DNA from 2 places in the Micromonospora sp. RTGN7 genome. Region 1 is predicted to be linked to the other one. Evidence: riboswitches for the same ligand, from Rfam matches in the RefSeq annotation. Region 1 holds a riboswitch; the other holds the start of a gene.
The links. A riboswitch is a leader RNA that binds a small molecule or an ion and turns the genes downstream of it on or off. The one in region 1 is predicted to bind cyclic di-AMP.
Positions count from the first base shown of each region.

Region 2: it holds a riboswitch for cyclic di-AMP, as region 1 does, so the genes downstream of both, SNR22_RS21935 (transglycosylase family protein) here and SNR22_RS22445 (C39 family peptidase) in region 1, are expected to answer to the same signal.

Region 1 covers NZ_JAPZLF010000017.1:68,657-73,528, reverse strand. The annotation lists gene SNR22_RS22450 (CDP-glycerol glycerophosphotransferase family protein) at 31-1,728, shown strand; gene SNR22_RS22445 (C39 family peptidase) at 1,837-2,700, opposite strand; cyclic di-AMP (ydaO/yuaA leader) riboswitch at 2,923-3,064, opposite strand; gene SNR22_RS22440 (hypothetical protein) at 3,425-4,189, opposite strand; gene SNR22_RS22435 (hypothetical protein) at 4,332-4,736, opposite strand.
Region 2 covers NZ_JAPZLF010000016.1:82,307-87,178, reverse strand. The annotation lists gene SNR22_RS21950 (GlsB/YeaQ/YmgE family stress response membrane protein) at 1-171, shown strand, start outside; gene SNR22_RS21945 (BON domain-containing protein) at 210-506, shown strand; gene SNR22_RS21940 (VOC family protein) at 628-999, opposite strand; gene SNR22_RS21935 (transglycosylase family protein) at 1,916-2,587, opposite strand; cyclic di-AMP (ydaO/yuaA leader) riboswitch at 2,587-2,760, opposite strand; gene htpG (molecular chaperone HtpG) at 3,263-4,872, opposite strand, start outside.

The sequences.
Region 1 (4,872 bases):
CCGCGACGGGGCGGGAGAAGCGGAAGCGACATGCGTGGTGACCTGGTCAGGAAGCTGACCGCCCGAGCGGCGACCACCGGTCTGGCGGTGCTGGCGTTCCTCGTCCTCGCCCTGACCGGGGCGACCGGCTGGGGCCTGGCGCTCGCGGTGACGGCGCTGGCCGCCGCCGCCTGGGAGCGCCGGGTGCGGCCGGCCGCCGACAGCACCGCCGAGTCGGTACTGCTCGCGGCCGGCATCCTGGTCGGGTACGCGCGCCGGCTCGACGCCGGCTTCGACCCGGCGCTGGCCGCCACAGCCCTGGTCCTGCTGGGGCTGGTGCTGCTGGTGGGGCCGCTGCGCCAGGCGGGCGACCTGGAGATCCGGGCCGCCAACCTCCCGGTCCGGTCGTGGACCCCGCTGGTGGCCGCCCGGCTGGGCGATGCCCTGCTGGTGCTACTCGCCGCAGTGGCAGCGGCCGCCGCCCTGGTGCTGCCGGCGCCGGTCGCCCTGCTGCTGGCCCTGGTGGCCGGTGCGGGCGCCGCGGCGGTGGCCCTGGACCTGGCCCGTCGGCGCTTGCGGCCCGGGGCCGGGGGCGGGGCGGTGACCCGCGCGCTGCGGGCGCACCAGCCGGAGTTCCTGCTGCACTTCTCCGCCCCGCCGGGATCGGAGTACCAGGTCACCATGTGGCTGCCGTACCTGGAGCGGATCGGCCGGCCGTTCCTCGTGATGGTGCGGGAGCCGGAGTTCCTCGCCCCGATCGCCGCGGCCACCACCGCGCCGGTGGTCTACTGCCCCACCCTGAAGACGATGGACGAGGCGCTGGTGCCGAGCCTGAGGGTGGCGTTCTACGTCAACCACGGGGCGAAGAACAGCCACTGCATCCGGTTCCCCCAGCTCACCCACGTGCAGATCCACCACGGCGACAGCGACAAGGCGCCCAGCGCCAACCCGGTCTCGGCGATCTTCGACCGGATCTTCGTGGCCGGTCCGGCCGCGATCGACCGGTACGCCCGCGCCGGGGTGGACATCCCGGCGGAGAAGTTCGTCGTGGTCGGCCGCCCGCAGGTCGAGTCGATCGAGGTACGCCGGGAGCCGGTCACCGGCCTGGGCAACCCGACGGTGCTCTACACCCCGACCTGGACCGGGCACCACGCCGACGCGAACTACTGCTCCCTGCCGGTAGCCGGGACGATCCTGCGCGGGCTGCTGGCCCGGGGCGCGACGGTGATCCTTCGCGCCCACCCGTACACCGCGCAGAACCCGGCGTCGGCGCGGCAGCTCGCCCGGCTCACGGAGCTGCTGGCCGCGGACCGGGCCCGCACCGGGCGGCAGCACGTCTGGGGCGCGGCGGCCAGCCGGGAGCTGTCCCTGGTCGAGTGCGTGAACCGCTCCGACGCGCTGGTGTCGGACGTATCCGGGGTCATCTCCGACTACCTCTACTCCGGCAAGCCGTACGCGGTGACGGACATGGGCGGCGACGGCGACCGGTTCGTCGAGCGGTTCCCGCTGGCCGGCTCGGGCTACGTGCTGCGGCGCGACGCGGCCAACCTCGACGAGGTGCTGGTCGACCTGCTGGACAGCGACTCCCGGGCGGCGACTCGCTGGACCACCCGCGCCCGCTACCTGGGCGACTTCCCTGCGCAGGAGTATGCCGAGGCGTTCCTGTCAGCGGCCCGCCAGGAACTGACCCCCACCGCAACCCCACCGCTTCCCCGCGCCCCCCGCTCCCCCCTCACCCCCACCCCCTGACCGCGGTCCGGCCCGGACAAGGCCGGCCCGGACCGGGCCGGGGCCAAGGCAGGGATCGGCCCGGGCCAGGCTGTCCTGGCCCGGGCCGATACCGGGGTGGGGTGGGTGTTAGGCCGAGTAGCCTCTGGTGGCCGTCCAGTGGGCCAGGGTGATGGTGCTGACCCAGTACGACGGGAGGGACGGGTCAGCCGAGTCGGCGATGCGTACGGTGCGGCCGTCGTTGCGGTAGCCGACGACGGCGATGTAGTGACCACCGGGGAAGGAGTGCCAGCCGCCGTTGACGTCGGTGGCGTCCCCGGCGATGTTCGCCACGACCCCCCGGCCGGCGGCGACCGCCTTCACCACGTCGGCCTGGAGCCGGTCGATCTGGGCCGAGGTAGCGGAGCCACCCGAGATCATCCGGGTGCGGTACGGGTTGTCGCCCTCGACCATCTCATTGAGCACCCGGGTGGTGTCAGCGGCCGAGTTCGTGCCCATCTCGGTGGTGCCGAGGTCGGCTGCCAGCGCGTCCTGGGTGCTCTTGACGCCAGTGGCGGAGAGCGCGTTACGCACCGCCGCGGGGCCGCAGTAGTAGTAGGTGGTCTGGGCCGCGTAGTCGTAGTCGAGGACCTTCGACGACGGCGACTTCGAGGCGGCCGGCTTCGCCGTGGTCTTGCGCGGGGCGGCCTTGGTGGTCAGATCGGGATCCGGGGTCGCCGAGGTGGCGCTCGGCGACGGCGTGGCGCTCGGCGACGCACTCGCGGTGGCCCGGGCCTGGGCGCGGCTGACGGTGCCGTCGAGGCGGGGCGCGATCTCGGCTGCGGCCGCCGTGGTGTGTCGGGGGGCGGGGGCGTCATCGGAGCCGGCCAGCAGCGCGCTGGTGCCGGAGGCCAGCACCAGCGCCACGGCCGAACCGGCGACGACCTGGTACGGGCGCTCGCCGGCGAGCCGCCGCAACTGCCGCTTGAGGTGATCGTTCACGTGTTCCTCCAGGGACGGGGGTGGAGAGCGGAGGCACCCGGGCGTACGTCGCCGTATGACGGCGCGGACGACACGCCCGTAGGCCGGTGGGGACCGCTCTGAACAGACGCCCGGTCAGGCGGGCGCGGGGCGGATGCGACGGTCAGCTCGTCAGCCCTGGGGCGACGGACGCGGGCACCACGGCACCGTGTGGGAGGAACAACCGAGGGGTGGAATCGTGCTGCACGAGGATGGCACTCCTTCCGAGACCGCCTACCGGGTTAGCTGACGGATTCGGGCGGGAAGATCGCCCTACCATGGGCCGAAGCCCGCGGATTCACCCCAACGTGCACTGGTTCCCCGGTTCGTAAATTTCACGATTGAGCGGGTCGGCGCGGCGTCGCCTCTTGCGATCGGTTACCGCACCAGACGGCCCGACATTACTGGCCGGCCGGAAGCCTGCCAACCCACCGCCACCTGCTTAAACATGCGCCATTCAGCTTTCTTTCGGTGGACAGATGAACTGACGCGGCTCAATAGGATGAGGGCCCTATCCGGCGCGGAGGGCGAACAATCGGACAACCGGTCGTGATCGTCGGCGAATTGCGTCGGCTTTGGGCCGGCACGGCGCCGGTGCCCGTTTCCGCGTCGATGTGACCGGGCTCACGGGATCAGGGCACACAGGCGGGGCCGGGCACGACCAAAAACCGGGCAACCGGGGCGAGGGCCGGCACGACCGAGGGCCGGGGCGGTGGGGTCAGCCGATGCGGGCCGGACGCCAGCGGGCGGCGGCCGGAACGGCCGGTCGGGCTGGCGCCGTGGCCGCCCGCGCGGCGGGCGCCACGACCGGGCGGGCCCGCTGCGCGGCGGCGTACGCCTCGGCGGAGAGCGCCACAGCGGCCTCGGCGGCCAGGTCGGCGTCCCGCCACGCCGTTCGCTCCCGGGCCGCCGCCGCCCGGTACCCGGACTGCTTTCCGTCCCGCACCGCACGGGCCAGCACGACCTCCTGTTCCACCGGGTGCAGCCGGGGATCCCAGCCGCCCCGGTGCGCGAAGACGTCGCAGAGCTCTCGGATGGACAGCTCGCCGCGCAGGTGGGCGGCGGTGGCGGCGTGGTGCAGCCAGCGCTCGCGGGCGGCGTACTCGGCGGGGGTACGCGGGGTGCGCGGCGGCGGCAGGGCATGCGCGCCACGGAGACGCCGGGCGGCGGCCTCCGCCTCGTCGTACGCCTGCCAGGCCCGCTCGACCGTGTCCTGGGCCGCGAGCCACGCGTCGCGGCGTCGCCGGGCCGTCTGGGCCGCCCCGGCGGCGGCCACCGCCACCTCCTCGGCGTACCGGCGCAGGTCGACGGCCTCCTGCGCGGCCAGATCGACGGCGGGCGGGGCGGGCTCGTCCGTCGGCCGGTCCCGCTCCGGGCGGGCGACCAGGACGGTGAGCACGGTGAGCGCCACCACGAGCAGCACCGACCAGATGGCGGCGGCCAGCGGCACCTCGACGAGGAACTGGTAGAGAACGATGTCCATGGTCGGCACCTACGGAAAGAGGCTGCGGAAGGCGGGACCGCACGCCGCGGAGTGGGGGCGCGGGGCGCCGCCGGGGCCGGGCGGATCGGTGCGGTGGTGAGGTGCGGAGACGACGGCGTCGCGGGCGCGGCCCGCGGGCGGGTCAGCCGCGCGGTGGCGCGCGGGAGCCGACGGTGGCCGGGGCGAGGCCGGCCGGCGCCCGCCGTGGCGTGGCCGGGCGGAGCACGGGCCGACCCGCCGGGCCGACCGGGACCGCGCCGACGGGGATCCAGCCGGCCGGGGCGGCGGCGGCCCGGCCGGAGCCGAGCGGGAACACTCTGACGGCCGGGGCGGAGCCGACCGTGGGCACCCCGCTGGCGGGAAGTGCGCCGGCGGGAGACCAGGCCGGGGCTGCGGCGTCGGGGGCGGCGCCGACGGGCAGCGCCGCATCGATGGGCAGCGGCCCGGCACCCAGCGAGAAGGCGACCGCGACGGCAAGGCTGGTCAGCATCCGGGCGGTCCAGCGCGCGACCCACCAGAGGGGACAGGTCAGCGCGACGGGCAGCACACGGTCACGCTACCGAAACCGACCGCACGACGCACCACCGCCGGGCGTGTCGTGACGTCCCGATCGCCCGGTCTTCACCGGAAAGGTGGGCCGACCGCCCGGAACGCCCGGGATGGCCGCCCTCCGGGCCGGACGG
Region 2 (4,872 bases), on a different contig from region 1:
CTCACCCTGGTCGTCGGCGTGGTCGCCGCCCTGCTCGGCACCATCCTCGCCCGCCTCGTCGGCGTGGCCGGGTCCGGCTTCGGGTTCCAGGACGTGCTCGTGCAGGTCGGGCTGGCCGGGGTCGGCGTCGTCCTGGTGGCGGCCACCTCCGGCCGCTCGGACTCCGCCTAGACACGCCGACACCACACCCCGAGAAGGGACCATCCCCCGTGGTCATCCCCTGGCCGTCGCCCGACGACCATTCCTGGCCCGCCGAGCCCGACAGCGGGCCTGCGGATGAGGACGCCCGGCTCGCCGCCGCCGTCGCCCGGCGGCTCGGCGGCGACCCGACCGTCCGCCACGAGCCGGTCAGGGTCAGCGTGCAGAACCGGGTCGTCATCCTCACCGGCATCGTCGCCGACCCGCGGGCCCGGCGGGCCGCCGGGGAGTTGGCCTGGGCGGTCACCGACGTCGCCGACGTCTGCAACGCCCTACGGCTGTCCGAGCCGCGTCGTCCGCGCCGGTGAGCACGAGCCCCCGCGGTGACGTCCCCCCGTCGGCAGGGCGGCGGCGGTCAGCGACTTCAGGCCGGACCGGGGTGACCCGCCATGACGCCGAAGAAGCGGAGCCTGGGGAGATCCGCGCCCGCTACAGCTCGGACCAGACACCCAGTTCGTTGCCGCTCGGGTCGGTGAAGTGGAACCGGCGGCCACCGGGGAACTCGTACGGCCCCACCACCTGGCCGCCGGCGTCCTTCACCGCCTGCACGGACCGGTCCAGGTCTGCCGAGTAGAGCAGCACCAACGGGCCACCCGCCCGGACTTCCTGATCCGCACACAGACCGCCGACTTCGGGCGCGGAGTCACCGTGCGGGCTCCGGATGCCGGCGTACCCCGGCCCGTAGTCGTTGAACTGCCAGGCGAACGCTTCGGCGTAGAAGCGCTTGGCCAGGTCGAGGTCGGTGACCGTGAACTCCATGTAGTCGATGGCGTGGTGTCGATGCGGATATGGCTCAGACATGTTCCGCATCGTGCCCGCCGGGTACGACAACTGATCTCCACGCTGGAGAGTGAGGTCCGCTGGCTGGACCACGTCGAGGCGACTGTGCTGCGGCGGGCGCGACTTCGCCGGGCGCCGTTGAAGACCGTGGCCGGTATGTCTCGCTGTCGCCGAACCGGTCGCGGACCGCGTCGACGATCCGGTCGGCGGGACGCGCGCAGCGACCGGTACACCAGCCGGCGCAGGTCGGCCGGCGCGTCGGTGAGCAGCGGGCGGAGGTCGTCGGCCGTGAGCCAACCGGCGCGCAGCTCCGCGAGCACCGCGGCCAGCCTGCCGGCGGCGGCGAGGGGCCGGGCCCGGGCGGCGAGCGCGTGGTCATCCGCTGCCGGTACGGCAGGTCGTCGAGGTCGTCGAGGTCGTCGAGCAGGGCGGTGGTGGGGCGCGACATCGCGACAGCCTGCCCGTGATCGGCGCCGCCCGCCGACCCGTTTTCTCGTGATCGTGTGCTGATTCGGCGCCAGCGTCGCCGCCGATCCGCCGGTGACACCTGCACTGGCGCCTTTGCTCTGCTGCCCCCTGCGCGACACGCGGGGACCGCGACGGTTCCTGCCGTCCGCTCGTGCTGGCCTGTGAGGCGACTGCGCGGTACTGGTCGTTGCGGTGACGGCAGCAGAGCAAAGGGGACGAGTGGGCATGACCCATCCGGCACCCGGGCCGTCTGGACGCCTGCCCCGCCAGGGTCCGTGTCGAAGTCGGTTACCGCCGCTCGTTGATCGCGGCGACGTGCACGGGGCCTGCCCCACCCCGCGCCCAAGCCCGCCCAGTCGAGGGGCCGGGTTGTCGGTGCCCCGGGGGGACTGCCAAGCGCCCGGCCGGAGGACCGGCCGGGCGCTTGGCCTTGCGGGGTGCCGGGTCGAACCGACCCGCCCCGGGTGGGTCAGAGGCTGAGCCGCTGACCCGGGAAGATCAGGTTCGGGTGCTCGCCCACGACCCGCTCGTTCTTCTCCCACAGCGCGCGCCAGCCGCCCCGCACGCTCTGGGCCCCGGCGATCTCGGACAGGGTGTCGCCCGACCGGACCACGTAGGTCTTTCCGCCACCGGTCGGTGCGCTCTTCGTGGTGCTCTTCGTGGTGCTCTTCGTGGTGTCCCGCTTGCTGCGCGAGGCCGGCTTCTCGGTCCGCGTGGACCGCTCCTTCGGGGCGGCCTTCGACTCCGAGTTCTCCGACCTGGGGCTGGCCTTCGTCGAGCCGCCCTTCTTGCCGCAGGTCGGCCACGCCCCGATGCCCTGCCCGTCGAGCACCTTCTCGGCGATACGAATCTGCTCGCCGCGGGTGGCCAGGTCGGCGCGGGCGGCGTACTTCTTGCCGCCGTAGCCGGCCCACGTGCCCGCCGAGAACTGGAGGCCGCCGTAGTAGCCGTTGCCGGTGTTGATGTGCCAGTTGCCGCTGGACTCGCACTGGGCAATCGCGTCCCAGTTGACCGCGGCCTGGGCCGGCGCGGCCGGGCCGAAGAGGGCGACGGCCCCGGCGACGGCGCCCGCCGCGACGGTACCGACGGCGGCGCGGCGAGCGGTGACCCGACGGTGTCGGGCGGTGTGTTCAGTAGCCATGTGTGATTCCTCCACGCCGACGAGGTGAGCTGTCGGGTTCGGGCCGAGGAGCCCGGCCGCCACAGGCGGCTTCACCCCGAGGTGCGATGCACCGAGGAACGTGTGGTTCCCCCGCTCCTGCCATGGATCAAAGGAAACCGACGGCCGGCGGCAGGATTAGGCGTTACCGACCGTGGTGACCGCGTTGGCGGACTCGATCGACGTTAGGCACCGTCGGTGATGATTGCCCACCTCTTGTGAAGTTCTTCACCCGCTCGAGCGAACGGCCGCACCGTCGACTTGCGAGGCGGTACCAGCCATGCAGGGCGATCAGAGGTCCGAGTTCGATCAGGATGCAAGGCGATCGGGCACCTCGGGACGCTACTCAGCGTTATGTCGGTCCGATAGCGCACATCGGACGCCCGACACCGTCGGTGAACGCCGAAGGCTCAGTGGGACGGGCGTGGACCGAGCCCGGCGACGGCGGTGTCGGTCGCGCAGCTCAACTCCCCGGGTGCCAGTTGCACCCAGGCCGGCCGCCACACCTCGACCGCCCGCCGTCCACGCGGGCTGGCCTCATTTTCCCGTCCGCTCCGCCGCCCGAGGACCCGCACGAGAGGGGTGTGAACGACGCGCGCCGGGCATCCACGGTCGACGGTGTCGACCGGGAGCCCGGCGCGCGGGGCGTTTCGGCGGCTACAGGGTACGGGCCAGCCGGTCGGCGAGGATGCGGGTGAAGCGGGACGGGTCGGCCAACTCGCCGCCCTCGGCGAGCAACGCCATCCCGTACAGCAGCTCAGCGGTGTCGGTGAGCGCATCGGACCCGGCGGCGTCCTGCTCGTGGGCCTTGCGCAGCCCCTCGACCAGCGGGTGCCCCGGGTTGAGCTCCAGGATCCGCTTGACCTGCGGCACCTCGTGGCCCATCGCCCGGTACATCTTCTCCAGCGTCGGCGTGATGTCGTGGGCGTCGCCCACCACGCAGGCCGGCGAACTGGTCAGCCGGGTGGAGAGCCGCACCTCCTTGACGCTGCCGGAGAGCTTCTCGGTCATCCAGGTCAGCAGCTCGGCGTACTCCTGGCGCTGCTGCTCGCGGGCGGCCTCAGTCTCCTGCTTCTCCTCCTCGGTGTCCAGGTCGACCTGGCCCTTGGCGATGGAACGCAGCGGCTTGCCGTCGAACTGCCCGACCCGCTCCACCCAGACCTCGTCCACCGGGTCGGTGAGGATGAGCACCTCGTAGCCCTTGGCCCGGAACGCCTCGATGTGCGGCGAGTTCTCGATCATCGACCGGGAATCCCCGGTCATGTAGTAGATGTCGCCCTGGCCGTCCTTCATCCGCTCCACGTAGTCACGCAGGCCGGTCAGCTCCGCCGGGTCGTGGGTGGAGGCGACGGAGACGACGTCGAGGATCGCCTCGGTGTTGTCCGGGTCGTCGAGCAGGCCCTCCTTGAGCGCCGGGCCGAACTCCGCCCAGAAGGTGTGGTACTTCTCGGCCTCGTTGGCCTTCATCTCCTTGACGGTGGCGAGGATCTTCTTCACCAACCGGCGGCGGACCGCTTGGATCTGGCGGTCCTGCTGGAGGATCTCCCGGGAGATGTTCAACGACAGGTCGTGCGCGTCGACGACACCCTTGACGAAGCGCAGGTAGTTCGGCATCAGCGCGTCGCAGTCATCCATGATGAACACGCGCTTGACGTAGAGCTGCACCCCGCGACGGGCCTGCGGGGCGAACAGGTCGACCGGGGCGTGCGAGGGCAGGAAGAGCAGCGCCTCGTACTCGAAGGTGCCCTCGCCCTTCATGTGGATCGTCTCGAGAGGGTCGGCCCAGTCGTGGCTGACATGCTTGTAGAACTCGTTGTACTCGGCCTCGTCGACCTCGCTGCGCGGGCGGGCCCAGAGCGCCTTCATCGAGTTGAGGGTCTGCACCTCGCTGGTGGTCGCCCCGTCCTCGCCCGGGCGCTGCACCGTCATCCGGATCGGCCAGGCGATGAAGTCGGAGTACCGCTTGACGATCTCGCGGATCTTCCAGTCGGCGGCGTAGTCGTACAGGTGGTCGTCGCTGTCCTCCGGCTTGAGGTGGACGGTGACTGCCGTACCCTGCGGGGCATCGTCGATGGTCTCCACGACGTACGTGCCCTCGCCGGTGGACTCCCAGCGGGTGCCCTCGGCCTCCCCTGCGCGGCGGGACACCAGGGTCACCTTGTCGGCGACCATGAAGGTGGCGTAGAAACCGACCCCGAACTGCCCGATCAGGTCCGCGGACCCGGCCGCGTCCTTCGACTCGCGCAGCTTGGCCAGCAGCTCGGCCG